One region of the Kocuria oceani genome, then DNA from elsewhere that is predicted to be linked to it. Evidence: riboswitches for the same ligand, from Rfam matches in the RefSeq annotation. Region 1 holds a riboswitch; each other region holds the start of a gene.
The links. A riboswitch is a leader RNA that binds a small molecule or an ion and turns the genes downstream of it on or off. The one in region 1 is predicted to bind cyclic di-AMP.
Positions count from the first base shown of each region.

Region 2: another riboswitch for cyclic di-AMP. It lies ahead of PU704_RS14845 (NlpC/P60 family protein); the one in region 1 lies ahead of PU704_RS11395 (C40 family peptidase).
Region 3: another riboswitch for cyclic di-AMP. It lies ahead of PU704_RS15060 (C40 family peptidase); the one in region 1 lies ahead of PU704_RS11395 (C40 family peptidase).
Region 4: another riboswitch for cyclic di-AMP. It lies ahead of PU704_RS18270 (C40 family peptidase); the one in region 1 lies ahead of PU704_RS11395 (C40 family peptidase).

Region 1 is NZ_JARAMH010000009.1:17,167-21,979, forward strand. It holds gene PU704_RS11380 (MFS transporter) at 1-224, shown strand, start outside; gene serC (phosphoserine transaminase) at 221-1,378, opposite strand; gene PU704_RS11390 (metal-dependent transcriptional regulator) at 1,586-2,275, shown strand; cyclic di-AMP (ydaO/yuaA leader) riboswitch at 2,626-2,815, shown strand; gene PU704_RS11395 (C40 family peptidase) at 2,821-3,510, shown strand; gene PU704_RS11400 (C40 family peptidase) at 3,812-4,744, shown strand.
Region 2 is NZ_JARAMH010000014.1:88,749-93,561, forward strand. It holds gene PU704_RS14835 (2-hydroxyacid dehydrogenase) at 1-948, opposite strand, end outside; gene PU704_RS14840 (pyridoxal phosphate-dependent aminotransferase) at 945-2,144, opposite strand; gene PU704_RS14845 (NlpC/P60 family protein) at 2,351-2,851, opposite strand; cyclic di-AMP (ydaO/yuaA leader) riboswitch at 2,857-3,042, opposite strand; gene PU704_RS14850 (alpha/beta fold hydrolase) at 3,519-4,454, opposite strand; gene PU704_RS14855 (TIGR03084 family metal-binding protein) at 4,704-4,813, opposite strand, start outside.
Region 3 is NZ_JARAMH010000015.1:33,112-37,924, forward strand. It holds gene PU704_RS15050 (IS256 family transposase) at 1-21, shown strand, start outside; gene PU704_RS15055 (C40 family peptidase) at 481-1,347, opposite strand; gene PU704_RS15060 (C40 family peptidase) at 1,623-2,294, opposite strand; cyclic di-AMP (ydaO/yuaA leader) riboswitch at 2,300-2,491, opposite strand; gene PU704_RS15065 (four-helix bundle copper-binding protein) at 3,088-3,498, shown strand; one part of gene PU704_RS15070 (IS5 family transposase) at 3,593-4,092, opposite strand; one part of gene PU704_RS15070 (IS5 family transposase) at 4,092-4,413, opposite strand; gene PU704_RS15075 (DUF305 domain-containing protein) at 4,586-4,813, shown strand, end outside.
Region 4 is NZ_JARAMH010000027.1:10,757-15,569, reverse strand. It holds gene gnd (phosphogluconate dehydrogenase (NAD(+)-dependent, decarboxylating)) at 150-1,088, shown strand; partial or broken gene PU704_RS18275 (helix-turn-helix domain-containing protein) at 1,354-1,641, shown strand; gene PU704_RS18270 (C40 family peptidase) at 1,729-2,406, opposite strand; cyclic di-AMP (ydaO/yuaA leader) riboswitch at 2,412-2,592, opposite strand; gene PU704_RS18265 (MBL fold metallo-hydrolase) at 3,280-4,689, shown strand.

The DNA.
Region 1 (4,813 bases):
TGCGCGGCCGGGTGATGAGCCTCTACATGGCCATCTTCATGGGCGGCACCCCGGTGGGGGCGCCCGTGGTCGGGTGGATCACGGACGCCCTCGGGGCGCGGTGGGGCATGGGCGTGGCCGTGGCCGCCGGGCTCGGCGGGGCCCTGGTCGGCGCCCTGTTCTGGCTGCGGCTGCGCGCCCGGGGCCCCGCGGCCGGGGCGGCGTCCCCGGGGGCGGCTCCCTAGCGCCCGCCGTCCGCCGCGCGCAGCCGGTCGACGACGTGGTCCACGCAGGCCAGCAGCCGCGCGACGTCGTCGGGCTCGATCGAGACGAACGTGGCGATCCGCAGCTGGTTGCGCCCCAGCTTCCGGTAGGGCTCCACGTCCACCACGCCGTGGGCGCGCAGCACGGCGGCCACGGCGGCGGCGTCCACGCCCGAGTCGAAGTCCACCGTGGTGATCACCGTGGAGCGGTCCTGCGGGCGGGCCACGAAGGGGGCGGCGAAGGGGGAGGCCTCGGCCCAGGCGTAGACCAGGTCGGAGGACTCCTTCGTGCGGGCCGCCGCCCAGGCCATGCCGCCCCGGTCGTTGAGCCAGCGCAGCTGCTCGTCCAGCATCACCAGCGTGGCCAGCGCCGGGGTGTTGTAGGTCTGGTCCTTGCGAGAGTTCTCCAGGGCCGTGGTCAGCTTCAGGAAGTCGGGGACCCAGCGCCCGGAGGCGCCGATCCGTTCGATCCGCTCGATCGCGGCGGGGGAGAAGGCCCCCAGCCACAGCCCGCCGTCGGAGCCCAGGTTCTTCTGCGGGGAGAAGTAGTAGACGTCCGCCGCGGAGAGGTCCGCGGCCATTCCGCCCGCCGCCGAGGTGGCGTCGACCAGCACCAGCGCCTCGTCCGCGATGCCGGCGGGCCGGACCACGGGGGCGGCCACCCCGGTGGAGGTCTCGTTCTGGGGCCAGGCGTAGACGTCCACGCCGTCCTCCGCCCGCGGCTCCGGACGGGTGCCGGGCAGGGTCTCCACCACGGAGGAGGCCTCCAGGAACGGCGCGGCGTCCGTGGCCTGGGCGAACTTGGCGCCGAACTCGCCGAACACCAGGTGCTGGGCCTTGGCCTCGACCAGCCCGAAGACGGCGGCGTCCCAGAAGGCGGTGGCCCCGCCGAGGCCGAGCAGGACCTCGTGGCCCTCGGGCAGACGGAGGAACTGCGCCAGGCCCTCGCGCACCGAGCCCACGAGCCGCCGGACCGGGGCCTGCCGGTGGGAGGTCCCGAGCAGCCCGGCCCCGGCCCGGGCGACGGCGTCGACCTGCTCCGGGCGGACCTTGGAGGGCCCGGCGCCGAACCGGCCGTCGGCCGGGAGCAGGTGCTGGGGGATGGTGACGTGTGCGGACAACGGGTGCTCCCTCATGACGGACGTGCGGCGGGCGGCGGGCGCGGCGGTGGTGGTGCAGGGGCGTGCACGGCCGGGCCCCGGCCCATTCTGCCCCACCCGGACCCGGGCCCCGCCGCGGCCCGGTCCCCTCCGCGGCAGGGGACCGCGGACTAAGCTCGTGCGGGAAGACCGGACCGGGCGGGATCCCCGGGGACGGACGGCCGGACGAAGGATGACTGAGGCATGAGCGATCTGATCGACACCACGGAGATGTACCTGCGGACCGTGCTCGAGCTCGAGGAGGAGGGCATCACGCCCATGCGGGCGCGCATCGTCGAGCGCCTCGACCACTCCGGGCCCACCGTCTCGCAGACGGTGTCCCGGATGGAGCGCGACGGACTGCTGACGGTGGGGGCCGACCGCTCCCTGGTCCTCACCGAGCTGGGCCGCGAACGCGCGGTGCAGGTGATGCGCAAGCACCGTCTGGCGGAGCGGCTGCTGGCCGACGTCATCGGACTGGACCTGGCCCAGGTCCACGACGAGGCGTGCCGCTGGGAGCACGTGATGAGCGAGCAGGTCGAACGGCGGCTGGTGGACCTGCTGCACAGCCCCCGATACTCCCCGTACGGCACGCCGATCCCGGGCCTGGCCGCACTGGGCGTCGGGGACAGCCCCTCGGCGGCGGGGCACCCCTCCCTGCTGGAGGCCGCCCGCGCGGATCCGGAGGCGACGCACACCGTGGCGCTGCTGCCGGAGGTGGTGCAGGCCGACGCCGCGCTGCTGGGCGTGCTGAGCGACGTCGGCGTGCTCACCGGGGCCGTCGTTCGGGCCCGCGTGGAGGGCCAGCGGGTGCGGATCGAGGTCGCCGAGACCGGCCGGTCCGCGGAGATCGACCTGCGCACGGCCGGGGCCATCCGGGTCCTCGCCGTCTGAGCGCCCGTCGGGTCGTGCCCGGCCCGAGGGCAGGTCACGGGACAGGTCACGGGGCCCTGCGCGAGACCCGGCCACCCTTGTGGGGACGTTCACAAGGCACTTTCGGCCAGTTCGGCCGGACCGTGCCCCGCCGGCGGCGAATGCCCTGGTGAGCCGCGGGTTCAGGGGTGCCCGGACCCTCGCTCCACCGTGCGCCGCCGGATCGCACTGATAGTCCGGAGCGACATAATCCACAGGTTTTCGTCCGGCCCGAGATGCAATTCCGTGATCGGCCGTGATCAAAACGTGACACTTCCGTAACCGGTCATGTATTGTTCAACCCGTGCTGATCACTGGTCGGATCGGCATCCTCGTGCACATCGCCGAATTCTGCCGGTGCCCGGGGCCCATGCACAGAAACTGCTTGGCAGAAGCGGGGGAACCATTTCCGGTCCCGGTGATCCGGGGCCTTGGGGTTAAGTCGCCGGAGCGCATGCGCTCCGCGGCCGGGTGTCTCCCACCCGAATCCGACAGCTCACCTCGTAGGCAAAGGGAGGAACACACCCATGGCTATTTTCAAGCAGAGCACCGCCCGCCACCGCGCCGAGACCACCTCGAACGCCGTGCGCAACACCACGATCGCCGCCGCCGCCGGCGCCGCGATCGTCGGCTCCATCGCCCCGGCCCAGGCCTACGCCGAGATCCCCGCGGCCTCCGGTGCCGCCTACTCGGCCCCGGCTCCGGCCGCCGCCTCGCTGGCCTCCTACACCTACCAGGCCCCGGCCCCCGCCGCCTACCAGGCCCCCGTTGCCGCGCAGCCCGCCGCCCCGGCCTACCAGGCCCCGGCCCCCGCCGCGCAGCCGGCGGTCTCCACCGCGAGCGTGACCCCGCAGGCCAACGCCACGACCGAGATCACCGCGGCCGCCGGCGGCATCGTGGGCACCGCCCAGCAGGGCATCGGCTCCGGCTACGTCTACGGCGGCACCGCCTTCGGCGCCTGGGACTGCTCCGGCTTCACCCAGTGGGTCTTCGCCCAGAACGGCATCGACCTGCCCCGCACCACCTGGGCCCAGTTCGCCGCCGGCACCCCCGTGTCCAACCCGCAGCCCGGCGACCTCGTCTCCCAGAACGGTGGGGGCCACGTGGGCATCTACATCGGCGGCGGCAAGATGATCTCGGCGCTGAACCCCTCGCAGGGCACGCAGATCCACTCCGTCAACGCCATGCAGCTCGACGGCTACTACCGGATCGGCTGATCCGGCTCGTCTCCCGCGGAGACCCCAGGGTCCCCGCGGGAGGCACCCGGTCCCTCCCGGACCACCCGGACCCGCACTCCCGGGTCCCCCCCCCGCACATCCGTCCTCTCCGACGCCGTGCGCCCCGTCCGCCTTCGGACGCCCTCCTCCGTTCCCCCCGCCGTGCGCGGCCCTCCGCATCCGGACGGCCGCGCTGCCGGAGATCGATCACCCCGCGCGCCTGCGCGCGGGGTGATCCGTGCTGTCACCGCAGTCTCCCGGCAGGTTCGCCCGGCCCTCCAGAAAGCCTGCTGAAACCCCCATGACTCGTGACCTGAACTCCTCGACCGGCGTCACCTCCCTCCTGACCGGCCGGGCCCGCACCGTGGCCGCCGTCGCCGCCCTCTCCGGCCTGGCGCTGGCCACCACCGTCTCCGCGCACGAGGCCCCGGCCCAGGAGGCCGCCGCCGACGCCCCGCTGTCCGCCGTGGCCGCGGCGACCCCGTCCGCCGCCCCCACCGTCTCCCTCGCGCCGGTCGCCCACGTGACGAAGGCCCAGGACGAGTCCGAGAAGAAGCAGACCGAGAAGGCCGAAAAGAACGAGAAGAAGGCGGCCGAGAAGAAGGCGGAGCCCGAGGCCCGCGAGACCGTCCAGCGGCCGGCAGCGACGCCGGCGGCGCAGCCGGTCGTCGCCCCGGCCCCGCAGCCGGCCGCCCCCGCCGTGCAGGCCGCCCCTGTCGTGGCCCCCGTGGCGCAGCCGGCGCCGAAGGCCGTGGCCGCCCCGAAGCCCGCCCCGGCCCCGCAGCCGGCCGCCCCCGCCGTGCAGGCCGCCCCGCAGCCGGCCGTGAAGCAGGCCCCGGCGCCGAAGCCGGCCGTCCAGGCGGCCCCGGCGGCCGAGCGCACCGTCGCCCCGCAGAGCTCCGCCTCCGGCAAGGGCGCCACCATCTCCTCGGCCGCTCTGGGCCAGCTCGGCGTCGGCCAGGACTGCACGGCCCTGGTCACCAACGCCCTGCGCGCCGCCGGCATCAACCACCACGGCTGGCCGGCCTCCTATCTGAGCCTCGGCACGCAGGTCTCCGCCGGCCAGGCCAAGCCCGGCGACCTCGTCTACTACGCCGACGGCGGCATGGGCTCGGCCCACATCGGCGTCTACATCGGCGGCGGCAAGGCCGTGCACGGCGGCTGGAACGGCGGCACCACGGTCATCGACAGCGTCAACGTGGGCTCCGGCCCGATCTACGTCCGCGTGCGCTGACCGCACGCGAGGACATCGGTTCGGGTGCGCGGATCCTGGTCGGCCAGACAGGTTCCGCGCACCCGCTGC
Region 2 (4,813 bases), on a different contig from region 1:
CGTCGGCGGCCGTTCCCCGCCGAGCACGGCGAGCACGTTGTCGGCGGCGAGCACCGCCATCGCGGTGCGCGTCTCCACGGTGGCGGAGCCCAGGTGCGGCACCAGCACCACGTTGTCGAGCTCCAGCAGGTCGGGATGCACCTGCGGCTCGTGCTCGTAGACGTCCAGTCCGGCGCCCGCGATCCGGCCCTCGCGCAGCGCGGACGCGAGCGCCGCCTCGTCGACGATCGGTCCGCGCGCGGTGTTGACGAGGTACGCGGTGTCCTTCATCGCCGCCAGCTGCTCGGGGCCGATCAGATGGCGCGTGGCGGGCCCGTAGGGGCAGTGCAGCGACACGACGTCGGAGACGGCCAGCAGCTCGTCGAGCTCGACCCGCCGGGCGCCCAGCTCGGCGGCGACCCCGGGATCGATCTCGCTGCGCGACTGGTAGACGATCTCCATGCCGAAGGCCTTGGCCCTGCGCGCGGTCGCCTGGCCGATGCCGCCCATGCCGACGACGCCGAGGGTCTTGCCCTGCAGGCTGCTGCCGAGCAGGAAGAACATGCCCCACTTCCACTCCTGGCCGGAGCGGATGAGCCGTTCCCCCTCGCCGAGCCGGCGGGTCGCCATGAGGACGAGGCCCAGCGCGATGTCCGCGGTGGCCTCCGTGAGCACCCCGGGGGTGTTGGTGGCCACGACGCCGCGCTCGCTGCAGGCCGGCACGTCGATGTTGTCGTAGCCGACGGCGACGTTCGCGACCACCTGAAGCTGCGGGCCGGCGGCGTCGAGAAGCTCCGCGTCGACGCGTTCGGTCAGCAGGCTCACCACGGCGTCGGCGCCGGCCACGCGGCGCAGGAGCTCTTCGCGGTCGATCGACTGCGGGCCCGGCCAGGCGTCGACCTCGTGCGCGGCGCGAAGCTTCTCGACGGCGGCGTCGGGCACCTGTCCCGTGACGACGACCCGGCTCATGCCGACTCGATCCACTGGCACAGGCGGCCGAGGCCGTCGCGGATGTCGGCGACGTCGATGCCCGAGTAGGCGAGCCGGATGTACTGCTGCTCCTCACCCGGCAGGCGCCGGCCGAAGTGCTCCCTCGTGCAGAAGGAGACGCCGGTCTCGTGCAGCGCCGCCGTGGCGAAGTCGCCGACCGCCGTGTACCCCATGCGCTCCATGGCGGCGGTGACGTCCGGGAACAGGTAGAAGGTCGACTGCGGCACGGCAACGTGCATGCCGGGAGTCGCGTTCACGAGCTCGCAGGCGGCGTCTCGGCGCTCACGCAGGACGTCGAGCATCTGCTGCACGGGCTCCTGGGGGCCGCGGAGCGCCTCGACGCCGGCCCACTGCACGTAGTGCGTGGTGCAGGACTCGTCGTTGGTGTTGAGGGTGCTCAGCACCTTGGCGATCTCGGGCGGCGCGACGGCGCAGCCGAGGCGCGAGCCGGTCATGGCGAACTTCTTGCTGAACGTGTACAGGATGACGGTGCGCTCGGCCATGCCGGGGAGCGACGCGATCGAGCTCGAGACCCCCTCGTAGCGCGTCTCGAAGTAGGCCTCGTCGGAGAGCACCCAGAGGTTGTGCTCCTGGGCCAGCTGAGCGATGGCCTCGCGCTCGGCCGCCGTCGACTCGGCCGAGATGGGGTTCTGCAGGTCGTTGTAGATGATGGCGACCGTGTTCGAGGTGATCGAGGCGCGCACCTGGTCGAGGTCGATCGCGAAGCCGCTCTCCGTGGGGAGGTAGCGGTACGGCACCGCCGTGCCGCCGAGGTACTCGATCTGCGACTCGTAGATCGGGAAGCCGGGGTTCGGGTAGAGCACCTCCTGGCTTGGGTTCATGACCGCCTGCAGGAACTTCGTGATGACGGGCTTGCCGCCGGTCATCACGACGATGTTCTCGGGGGTGAGGTCGATGCCGCGGCGCGAGCCGAGGTCCTCGGCGAGGGCCTCCCGCAGCTGGGGGATGCCGGGGCCGGGGCAGTAGCCCGTGTAGCCGTCGGCGATGGCCCGGTTCATGGCCTCGATGATGTGCGGGGCCGTCGGGATGTTGATGTCGCCGAGGTGGAAGGGGTACACGCGGTTCCCCTGCGCCTTCCAGGCGGCCGCGGCCTGGGCGACGCTGAAGGCGGTTTCGGTGCCCAGCCGGTCGAGCCGGTGCGCGAGTTCTCGCATGCTGTTCCACTCCTCGTCGAGTTGGCGGTCGATCCGTGGGCGGATCCACCCTGAGCATACGACTCATATATCAGGCTGTGAAGGGTGGTGCGGTAACCAATTCCGACAGGGAGCAGTGCCGTGGGGTTTCCCCGTTCCAGACGTCGTCCCGATGTGAGCGGGAGCGCGGTTCCGTCGGAACCGCGCTCCCGCTCACATGCGTGGGGTCAGCGCACGCGGATGTAGACGGGTCCCGAGCCGACGTGGACGGTCTGGATGACCGTCTGGTGGCCGTTCCAGCCGCCGTGGACGGCCTTGCTGCCGCCGATGTACACGGCGATGTGGGCGAAGCCCATGCCGCCGTTGGCGTAGTAGACCAGGTCACCGGGCTGGGCCTGGGCGGCGGAGACCCGGTGGCCGAGATTCAGGTAGGAGACCGGCCACCCGTGGTGGTTGATCCCGGCCGCACGCAGGGACTTGGTGACCAGAGAGGTGCAGTCCTGACCCACACCGAGCTGGCTCTTGGCCGCGGCGGCGATGGTCGCGGCCTTGCCGGACTGGGACTGGATGCTGAGGAGCTGCTGGGGGGCTGCGGCCGGGGCGGCCTGGGCCGGAGCCACGCTGCCGAGCGCCATGGCGCCGGCGGCGACCGCCATGGTCGCCGTGCGTCCCAGGGGGAACGCGCGCTGGGCGCGGTGGCGGGGCGTGCGGGAGTGGAAGATGGGCATGAGTGATGTCCTCCCTCTTGCCTGCGAGGTGAGCTGTCGGATGCGGGTGGGAGACACCCGGTCGCAGGGTGGAGGCCCTGGCGACTTAACCCCTAGGTCCCAGGGGAGGGACCGTTTCTGGTTCCCCCGCTTCTGCCGAGCGATGTGTTCAGGGGGCCCCGGGCACCGGCAGAATTCGGCGATGTGCACGGGGGTGCCGATAAGTGGGGGAATCGGCACGGAGAGAACACTAATCGAAAAGTAACGAGAAAGTCTCGTTTTCATCACGGGCGTGTCTCGGAATCTGCTGCAATCCGGCCGTGAGCCTTCGCGTTCGCGCGAAGCTGCTTGGGGAGGGGCGCCGACGGGGATCCTCTGGTAGGCGCATCTCAAGACAAAAGTGGGCTTGACCTGGGGCTCTGTTCCACTCGTGTCCGCTGGCGAGTCCGCCTCTGCCCTGGGGCGGGGCGTCCGGGGGTGACACGCGCGTTATGGCGCGAGAAACCGCGGGGAATGCTTCACGGAGCATTAGGCGGCCGACGTGAGCGGCTCCTTGGCAGGGGCGGAAAGGGCGACATCTTTGTGGGTCACAAGGTTCAAACAAGAATTCGCTAAAAGAAATTATGGCGCTTGTCATGACCGCCGGTGTGGGTCGGTTCTCTTCGCGGACCCTTCCGGCGTGCCTGCCCTACATCCCGCCCTCGTCGACCTCGGCGGCGTCGAGCAGGTTGTCCAGGACCCGGTCGAGTTGGGCCACGAGGGAGAGGTGCCCCTCGTGCTCCAGCAGGTGCGCCCAGGCGCCTGGTATGCGCGCGGCGAGCCACTCCCCGTGGGCCAAGGGGACGGTGCGGTCCTCCCGGCCGTGCCAGATCCGGGTGGGCACGGCGATCTCCTCCACGGCGAAGCCCCAGGGGCGGTTTACCGCCAGGTCGTCGTCGCGCCAGCCCACGATGCCCTGGCGCCGGGAGTGCTCGGCCGCGCCCATGACGTAGTCGGCGAAGTCCCCGGTCATCACCGCCCGGTCCACCGGCGGGAGCATGGCGCGCAGCAGCTCGACGACGTCGCCGTCCGGCGCCGAGGCGGCCGCGGTCATGGCCTGCACCTGCTCCTCGAGGTAGGCCTCGAGTGCCCGGCGACCCTGCCGGGCGGCGGTGAACTCGGCCGCGCTGTCCTCGTCCATCCCGGCGACCGGGTCCAGTCCCTCGGCGCGCGGCGGGGCGTAGCCGGCCAGCGAGGCGACCGCGCGGCAGCGGCCGGGCAGCAGCGCGCCGCACGCCAGGGCGCGCGGGCCGCCACTGGACCAGCCCAGGGCGAGGAACTGCTCCGCACCCACGTTGTCCAGCACGCATAGAGTGTCGGCCACGGCGCCGGCCACCGTGCCGGGGGCCGTCTCTTCTGGGAGCGGGTCCGAGGTGCCGTAGCCGGGGCGCGAGACGGTGAGCACTTGCAGCCCGCGCTCCGTAGCCGCGCGCTCGAGCGGCCCGAACGGGACCGCGGCGCCAGGCGCGCCGTGGTGGAAGACCACCGGCAGGCCGCCGGGCGGGCCGATGAGCCGGAACTCCAGGCGGCGTCCGTCCGGCGCGGTGACGCTGCGGTTGCCCTGGTCCTCCGTGCGCGCGCTCATGCGTTCTCCCGGTCTCCGATGGTCGCTGTTGTGCTCCTGTGGCGCCTGGTTGCCTTCACGCTAGGACTCGGCAGCGCCCGGGACTAAGGGTCCTGGCGGCATGTGACGGATTGGCGCCGGGAGCGCCGACAGCGCGGCCCACTCAGCGTGAGTTGCCTGCTCCAGCGCTCGGCCGAGCTCGTCACCCCAACCGGCTGTGCCACCAGCAACGTCGCCGCTACCCGCCCCGGTGCTTCCTCCGCATGCGGCCTACGACAGCGGGGCTCGCCCCGGGCCCGGTCGGCCGGCGAAGGCCTGGACGATGTCGAGCCAGGCGTCGGCGTCGGGTCCTTCCGCGACGAGGCTCCCGTCCTGGCGGT
Region 3 (4,813 bases), on a different contig from region 1:
CTGACCGCACTCACCGCCTGACCCTTACACGAAGGATCGCTACACCACTCGCGGGGGCTTGACCACAAGGAGGGCGCGCCCCTCTGCGAGGAGGGTCGGCGCGCCCTCAGTCGAGGAGCACTCCACCGCGCAGTCTGCGGTGCGTGCAGGGTGGTTGTCCCCAACTCCTGACGTTGCCCTTGAGCGGGAGCAATTTCGCTCTGGATCCTTGCCCGATCCATCTTGGGAATACGCCAGGCTTGCCCCTCGATTTTACTTCTCGTTCCAGCCACCAAGCCAGGCATGTCCCCTCACCACTGGGCCAAGTGATGGTGCCCAGCACAGCCACCGCAGGGCCATCGCAAGGCCAGCATGCCGCGCTCCTGCAGTGAGTCACCGGGACAGGTGTCAGCCGCCCCACCAAGATAGTGAAAGACCGGGTGCGCGGAACCTGTCTGGCCGATCAGGAACCGCACACCCGGAGACTGTGTTCGTCCGGGTTCAGCGCACGCGGATGTAGGTGGGCCCGGAACCCACGTTGACGCTGTCGACGACGGTGCTGCCGCCGTTCCAGCCCCCGTGGACGGCCTTGCCGCCACCGATGTACACGCCGATGTGGGCCGTGCCCATGCCGCCGTCGGCGTAGTAGACGAGGTCGCCGGGCTGCGCCTGGCCGGCGGAGACCTGCGTGCCCAGCGTGAAGTAATCAGCCGGCCAGCCCCGGAAGGTGATGCCAGCGGCCCGCAGGGCATTGTTCACCGCTGCGGTGCAGTCCTGTCCTACCCCGAGCTGGCCCATGGCCGCAGAGGCAATGGTGGCCCCCTTGCCGGAGGCGGAGCTCTGCGGGGCGAGGGTGCGCTCGGCCGCCGGCGCCGGGGCGGGCTTGGGCGCCGGGGCGGTAACCGGGGTCGGGACCGGCTTCGGGGCCTCGACGACGGGTGCGGCCTGAACCACCGGGGCGGGTACCGGGGTGACGACGGGCTTCGGCGCAGGGGCGGCCTGGGCCGCGGGAGCCGCCTGGGCCACGGCGGGAGCTGCCTGCACCACAGAGGCCGCCTGCACGGCCGGCTGCGGGGCGACCACGGGCTTCGGGGCCTCGGCCTTGGGCTCTACCTTCGCGGTCTTCTGCTCGGTCTTGGTCACGTGGGCGACCGGTTCGAGGGACACGGTGGGGGCGGCCGACGGGGTGGCTGCGGCGACGGCCGACAGCGGGGCGTCGGTAGCGGCGCCCTCCTGGGCCGGGGCGGCCTGCACGGAGACGGTGGTGGCCAGGGCCAGGCCCGAGAAGGCCGCGACGGCGGCCACGGTGCGGGCCTTGCCGGTGAACAACGAGCCGATGCCGTTGGAGGAGTTCACGTCACGAGTCATGGGGATTCAGGAGGCTTTCTGGAGGGCCGGGCAGATCTACCGGAACGGTGCGGTGACAGCACGGATTACCCCGGGCAGGGGTGCGAGGTGTCACGGTGGCCGGCAGTGCGGCGATCCGGATCAGGAGTACCGTGCACGGCGGATGAGTGGAGGAGAGGTGCGGTGTCCGTAAAGGACGAGAAGCTCGTGCGGAGAGGCTGGGACTCTCATGCGCAGCAGACGGAGTGCCCAGGGCCCTCCGCGACGACCCCGGTCGTTGCGGAGGGCGAGCCGGGTCAGCGGTAGGTGTAGTAGCCGTCCACCGGCATGGCGTCCACGGAGTGGACGAAGGTGCCCTGGATGGGGTTGAGCGCCGAAATTATCTTGCCACCACCGATGTAGATCCCAATGTGCCCGCCGCCACGCATGGAGACCAGGTCCCCGGGCTGGGGGTTGGCGGTCGGGGTGGCTGCGGCGATCTGCTGGTAGCTGGTGCGGGGGATGTCAATGCCGTTCTGGGCGTAGACCCACTGGGTGAACCCGGAGCAGTCCCAGGCGCCGAAGGCAGTGCCACCCCAGACGTAGCCGGTGCCCTCGCCCTGCATGGCAGTGGCCACCAGGCCGGCGGAGGAGGAATCGGCCCCAAGGGGGGTGATGTCCGCGGACTGGGTCGACAGGCTCGCGGTGGTGGCGGTCTGCTCGGGCGCCGAGGCCTGGGACGCCGGGGTGGCCACGGGCTGGGCAGCGGCCGGAGCCTGGTAGGTATTGGTGGCGAAGTTGGCCGCCGAAGAAGCGACGGGCGCCCACGAGGTGGTGCTGGAGGCTACGGGGATCTCGGCGTAGGCCTGGGCCGGGGCGATGGAGCCGATGAGTGCCGCACCGGCGGCGGCGGCGATCGTGGTGTTGCGCACCGCACTCGAGGTGATTCCGGCGCGGTGGCGGGCAGTGTTCTGCTTGAAAAGCGACATGGGTGAGTTCCTCCCTTTGCCTACGAGGTGAGCTGTCGGATGCGGGTGGGAGACACCCGGCCACCCCGGACGCATGCGTCCTGGGCGACTTAACCCCAAGGCCCGGATCACCGGGACCGAAAATGGTTCCCCCGCTTCTGCCAAGCGATATCTCTTCAAGGACCCCGGGCACCGGCAGAATTCGGCGATGTGCACGAGGGCGCCGACCAGATCGATCATCGGCACGCAGTGGACAGTAGCCCATCCATAACGAAAGTGTCACGTTTAGGTCACGGCCTGGATTCTTCCCTCGGCCGGGGCTGAGAAGCCGGACTCCCGGCCCCGGGAAGGCTCGTTCCGGAAGAGATAGGTTCGTCGCCCAGTGGACCTCGTCACCCAGCTATTGGCCGACCCGGGACCGGATGACTAGGCAAAATGGCATCGTGGCGCGCATTTCGCTGGACACAGTCGACGACGACAAGGGGCCTAGGACTACGCGTAGTCTCCAGCGTTGCTTGGGCAAGTACCAAGGTTCCGTGAGGGAATCTTCGAGGTGGCTCACAGTTTGGGAAGGTCTCGGGGCGCCTTTTCGAGGTGCACGGCGGGATTTCTTCACGGAATCTCTATATTCGGCCCGCTGCACCGATGTGCAAGTCAGTCGATGGGATGCAGTTGCGCACCACTGAGGTGTTGATCTTCATCAAATCTTCAAACTTTCGGGGCGCGTCACACGGAAACGGCAGTCTACGGTCGATGACATGGCGGGCTGGCTCCGGCCGGTTCGTCTCCTGCTGAACCGATGAAGGAGCAAGTCATGACTCATCACGTGAGCGCGATGCTGGAGACCTACCCGAAGGACCTCGGTGGGGTGGACAAGGAGAAGCTGGCCGCCTGCATCGAGGCCTGTTTCGAGTGCGCCCAGACCTGCACCGCCTGCGCCGATGCGTGCCTGTCCGAGGACATGGTCGCGGAGCTGACCAAGTGCATCCGCACCAACCTGGACTGCGCGGATCTGTGCGAGGTCACCGGGCGGGTGCTCTCCCGGCACACCGGCTACGACGCCAACATCACCCTGGATACGATCCGGGCCTGCCAGATGGCCTGCAAGGCGTGCGCCGATGAGTGCGAGAAGCACGCGGACATGCACGAGCACTGCCGGATCTGTGCTGAGGCCTGCCGGCGCTGCGAGGCCGCCTGCGCCGAGCTGGTCGCCTCCCTGGGCTGAGCAGAACCTGCGCTGACCCATCACCCGGGCGGCGGAGGCGGTGAGAAGGCCCGTGGCCGGCTGGGATCGGCGCCACGGGTGGGATCCCAGACCTTTAGACCTGGTCTCGTAACTCTTCTACCTGACGCAGTCGGCGGAAGTTGATGAGCGTGACGGCGAGCAAGAGCAGCGGGAGCAGCGTGGCTGCAGTGCGGTCGTAACGGATCCCGAGACGCTTGAACCGCAGGACCCAGGAGATGGTGCGCTCCACGACCCAGCGGTGCCGGCCCAGGTGGGTCTTGGCCTCGATTCCGCGCCGGGCGATCCGGACCTTGATGCCTCGCCGGTGCAGGTAGCGGCGGCACCTCGGGTAGTCGTAGCCCTTGTCCGCGTGCAGCTTCTCCGGCCGGCGGCGGGGCCGCCCCGGACGCCTTCGCCGGCCACGCACACTCGGGTTGGTCTCCAGCAACGGCTCGAAGAGTTTGCTGTCGTGGACGTTTGCGGCTGAGGCCAGCACATGCAGGGGCAGCCCGGCCGCGTCGGTGAGCAGGTGGTACTTCGTCCCCGGTTTCCCGCGGTCGGTGGGGTTCGGGCCGGTCAGCTCGCCCCCCTTTTGGCACGTACGGACACCGCGTCGATACTGGCCCGCGACCAGTCGAGGATCTCCTGCTCGGAGAGCTCCTCGAGCACTGCCCGGTGCAGCTTCTCCCACACCCCGGCCCCCTGCCACTGCCTGAGCCGGCGCCAGGCGGTGTGCCCGGACCCGCAGCCCAGGGCCGGGGGCAGGTCCCGCCAACGGCACCCGGTGTGCAGCACGAACAGGATCCCCTCCAGTGCCGCCCGGTCCTCGATCCGGGGTCGCCCACCGGGCCCTCGAGGTGGTGGCTGGGGTGGGATCAGCGGGGCGATCAGCTCCCACAGACGGTCATCGACCATCCACGACTGCGTCCTCGTCGTCATGCAGGCACTGTGGACCGTTCCCAGGCAGGTGGGCAACGACCGATCAGGTTTTGAGACCAGGTCTTAGGGGTCAGGGCACCGCCATGACGCACCTGCCGCCCGGGTGATGCACCCAATGCACGAGGAAGTCACCAGAGGAACGAGGACAATGACGACGAACGCGGGTGCTCGCAACCGGAGCCACGAAGACAAGGCCGGCCACCACGGCACATCGAACCGGATGTACTGGATCTTCGCGGCCATCCTGCTGGTCAACCTGGGGTTGATGTGGGTCCTGACGATGTCGATGATCCGTACCTGGGACCACTTCTACTTCAATCCCAGCAACCTCTACATGGCGTTCATCATGGTCACCGCGATGGCCGTGCTCATGGTC
Region 4 (4,813 bases), on a different contig from region 1:
GAGGCCGCTCTATTGCCCACCGCATCACCACGGCATGATGAGACAGAAAGGACTGTTCAGTTGATCGGGGTGGTGATCCCCGAAACAGCGACGGGCGTGCAACAGCCAGTGATCGACAGCAGCGGGCGAGACGAAGGGTAGGGGCCACCATGCAGATGGGACTGGTAGGACTGGGCAAGATGGGCGGGAACATGCGCGAACGCCTGCGCGAGGCCGGGCACACCATCATCGGCTACGACACCAACCCGGAGCTCTCCGACGCCGAGGACTTGGCCGCGATGGTGGCCCAGATCGACCGGGAGCCCCAGGTCGTGTGGGTGATGGTCCCGGACCGGGTGGTGGACCCGGTGATTGAGGAACTGTCCGGGCTGCTGGGGGAGGGTGACGTCATCATCGACGGCGGCAACTCCCGCTGGATCCACGACAGCCCCCGGGCGAAGAAGCTGGCCGAGAAGGGCATCGAGTACCTCGACTGTGGGGTCTCCGGCGGGGTGTGGGGCATCACCCAGGGTTACGCCCTGATGGTCGGCGGGGACGAGACGACCGTGGCGAAGGTCCAGCCGATCTTCGACTCTCTCAAGCCCGCTGGGGAGTTCGGGTTCGTGCACGCCGGGGAGCACGGTGCCGGCCACTTCGCGAAGATGGTCCACAACGGCATCGAGTACGCCATCATGCAGGCCTACGCCGAGGGCTGGGAGCTGCTCGAGGCCGCCGGTCATGTCACGTCGGTGCGGGAGACCTTCAACTCCTGGCGTGAGGGCTCGGTCATCAAGTCCTGGTTGCTCGATCTGGCGGTCAACGCTCTGAACGAGGACGAGCACCTCGATCGGTTGGCCGGTTACGCCGAGGACTCCGGGGAGGGTCGGTGGACCGTGGAAGCCGCCCTGGATCTGGCGGTACCGGTTCCGGCCATCTCCAACGCTCTGTTCGCCCGCTTCGCCTCTCGCCAGGACGAGGGCCCGGCGATGAAGATGATCGCGGCGATGCGCCAGCAGTTCGGTGGCCATGCCGTCAAGGACGCCGCGGCCGGGCCCGAGCATGTCGAGGCTGGCCCCGGTGAGGACCCGGCCCACCCCGCCGAGCAGTAGAGCCGCGCCATCCACCCCGGCGGAGACCGGGAACACAGTGCGCGGCCGGCACCAGGCTGCCAGCGGAATCGCTGTAGGGCCTCCAGAAGCTGACGGTTCCGTCCACCCGCCGGACCTCCCACTACTGCACCAACACCGACACGGCTCGGGACGGCCGCACCGGTCGGTGACGTGGACGAGGAAAGTTCCCTCGTCGCGAATCAGAAAGGTAGACCGGCCTTACATATGGCCGGATAGCGGTCATCAAGTCAGCTCAGTTGTCACCGATCGTGCGCCAGTCCCGGGCTCGATGGTCCTTACCGTCATGGCCGCATTGGCGCAGATGGAGCTGGAGATCAAGCGGGAGCGGATCACTGACTCGGTGGCCAAGCGGAGGGCTGCCGGCAAGGACCTCGGCGGGCGGCGCCAGACGTTTATGGATTCTCAGATTCGCAACGCGCTGCGACTCATCGAGGGTGGGGAGCCGGCCACTCAGGTTGCTCGGGACCTCGGGATGTCCAGGGCCACTCTCTATCGCCGGATCCGGGAGCTGCCGCAGGCGACGGCGATCTGAGTCCGTCACCTCGGGTGTTGCCGCAGTCCCACAGTCGCCCGTGACGGCTCACGCCGTCATGGGCGACTGTGGGACTGCATTCCAGATTCAGCGGAAGGTGACGTAGCCGTCCGTCGGCATGGCGTCCACGGAGTGGACGAAGGTCCCCTGGGTGGGGTTCAGCGCGGAGATCATCTTGCCGCCACCGAGGTAGATCCCGATGTGGGCGCCGCCGTTCTGGACGACGAGGTCTCCCGGCTGCGGGTTGGTGGTCGGGGTGCCGGCGGCCCACTGTTGCTGGCTGGTGCGCGGGAGGTCGATGCCGTTCTGGGCGTAGACCCATTGGGTGAACCCGGAGCAGTCCCAGGCGCCGAAGTCCGTGCCGCCCCAGACGTAGCCGGTGCCCACGCCCTGCATCGCGGTGCCGACGAGGCCGCCGGCAGCGGTGGAGTCCCCGGTGAGCTCGGAGACGTTTGAGGACTGGGTGGAGAGGCTCGAGGTCGAGGTGGTCTGCGGCGTCGGGGCGGCCTCCGTCTCAGAGACCGGTGCGGCCGGGGCCGCGGGAGTGGTGGGCGCTGGGGCGGTGGTCGTGGCGAGGGTCGCCACCGCAGAGACGGGAGCGGCGTAGGAGGTCCCCGAGGAGGCGGGGAGCTCGGCGTAGGCCTGGGCCGGGGTGATGGAGCCGAGCACTGCGGCGCCGGCGGCGACCGTCAACGTGGTGTTGCGTACCAGGCGCGAAGAGGTCTGGGCGCGGTGGCGAGCAGTGTGGCGCTGGAACATGGGCATGAGTGAGTTCCTCCCTTTGCCTGCGAGGTGAGCTGTCGGATGCGGGTGGGAGACACCCGGCCGCAGGGTGGGGGCCCTGGCGGCTTAACCCCTAGGTCCCGGGGGTGGGACCGTGTGTGGTTCCCCCGCTCCTGCCAAGTCGTCTCTGTGATGCGGACCCCGGGCACCGGCAGGATTCGGCGAAGTGCCCGGGGTGCCGATGAGATTGGCCATCGGCACGTAGAGGACCATAGCGTAAATATAACGGACTGATAACGATGCAGGCGGGGAGGGATCTGGCTCACTGTCATGGGTCGGCGCTGAAGAGCCTGCCCCTCAGCTAGAGCCGACGGCAAGGGTGGAGGGGCTCAGTCCTCCGACCAGCTCGCGGTCCGCAGTGGCAGCCCGAAGGACGTTTTGACCTGCTATTTCGCAAGCCACCCCTTGGTGGCGGCATGTGTCGATCGTTGCTGGGCGCCCCCCGGCCGCTCCAGGGAAGGCCCCGGCCCGCGGAGGCCGTAGCACGCGAAATCCCGCTCCTGTTGACGGATGAAGTGCCAGCTACCTCACATTCAAATGCCAGCGCACGGGGGCGGAAAGCGCGGATAGCTTCACGGAATCTTCACGCGTAGGGGCCGTCCGTGCCGCCTGGTGGGGGTCGCCTCACCCCAACGAATCTGGGCAGCGGCTCTCCCTGGTTGATGGTCTCGCTTCAGTTCACGTGCCGCCGTGCTCGCCGACGCCGACGGAACGCTGGAAAGGCCAAACATCACTTCTTCAAGGTACCCCGGGGGGTACTTGCAACATACCCCGGGGGGTATTACGCTGGTGGGCAGATGGCCGGAGGGACCTCCGCCGAACCCTTGTTCCACTGACTCCGTGAAGGAGAGTTTCATGCTGATCGAGCGCATCTACGACGAGGACCTCGCCCAGGCCAGCTACTTCATCGGGTGCCAGCGCACCGGCCAGGCGCTGGTGGTCGACGCCCGCCGCGACATCGACGTCTACCGGGACACAGCCGCGAAGAACGGCATGGAGATCACCGCGGTCACCGAGACCCACATCCACGCCGACTACCTCTCCGGCACCCGCGAGCTGGCCGCGGCCACCGGCGCGGACATCCACGTCTCCGGCGAGGGCGGGGAGGACTGGCAGTACGAGTTCGAGGCCGCGCGCCTGCACGACGGCGACGAGATCCGCATCGGCAACATCGTGGTGGCCGCGGTGCACACCCCGGGCCACACCCCCGAGCACCTGTCCTTCCTGGTCACCGACGGCGCCTTCGCCGACGCCCCCGGCTACCTGCTCACCGGCGACTTCGTGTTCTCCGGCGACCTGGGCCGCCCGGACCTGCTGGACGAGGCCGCCGGCGGCGTGGACACCCGCTTTCTCGGCGCACAGCAGATGTTCGCCAGCCTCAAGGAGAAGTTCCTGACCCTGCCCGACCACGTCCAGGTCTTCCCCGGCCACGGCGCGGGCTCGGCCTGCGGCAAGGCCCTGGGCGCGATCCCCTCCACCACGGTGGGCTACGAGCGGCTCTACGCCTGGTGGGGCCCCTACCTGGCCGCCGACGACGAGGCCGGCTTCGTCGCCGAGCTGCTCGACGGCCAGCCGGACGCCCCGTTCTACTTCGGCCGGATGAAGAACCAGAACCGCCGGGGGCCGGCCGTCATGGGCGATCGGGCGCCCCTGCCCGAGTTCGACCCGCAGCAGGTCGCCCAGCAGCTGGCGGCCGGCGAGGTGACCTTCGTGGACACCCGCTCCGCGGACGAGGTGCACACCGGGACCGTGGCCGGGGCGCTGAACATCCCGGCGGGGAAGTCGATCGCGACCTTCGGCGCCTGGGCCGTGAACCCCGAGGCCGACGACCGGCCGCTGGTGCTGCTGGCGCCCGACCAGGAGGCCGCCCAGGAGTTCTGGGACCACCTGGTGCGCGTGGGCATCGACGCCGTGGCCGGCTACGTCACCGGGATCGAGGGCCTGCCGCAGACCACCCCGCGGCTGGTCTCCCCCGAGGAGGTCGAGGCCTTCGACAAGGCGCTGCTGCTGGACGTGCGCGCCGTGAGCGAGCACGCCGCCGGCTCCGTCCCCGGCTCCACCCAGCTGCACGGCGGCCGGGTCCTGTGGAACCTGGACCGGCTCCCGCAGCAGGGCACGATCGTGACCTACTGCCAGAGCGGGCTGCGCAGCTCGGTCGTCGCCTCCACCCTGCGCCACGCCGGCTACGACGTGGTGGAGCTCGGGGGCTCCTACGCCGCCTGGTCCGCCCGGCAGGACGCCCTGGAGACCACCCCCGCCGGCTGACCGGGGACACCGAGCCTTGAGCGCCCGGAGGGGCCGCCCGCTGATTGCGGGCGGCCCCTCCTGCCGTGTCCGCCTCTTGGGAATTGCGGGTGCCCGGGTACTGGTTCCTGACCTGTGAGTGGCG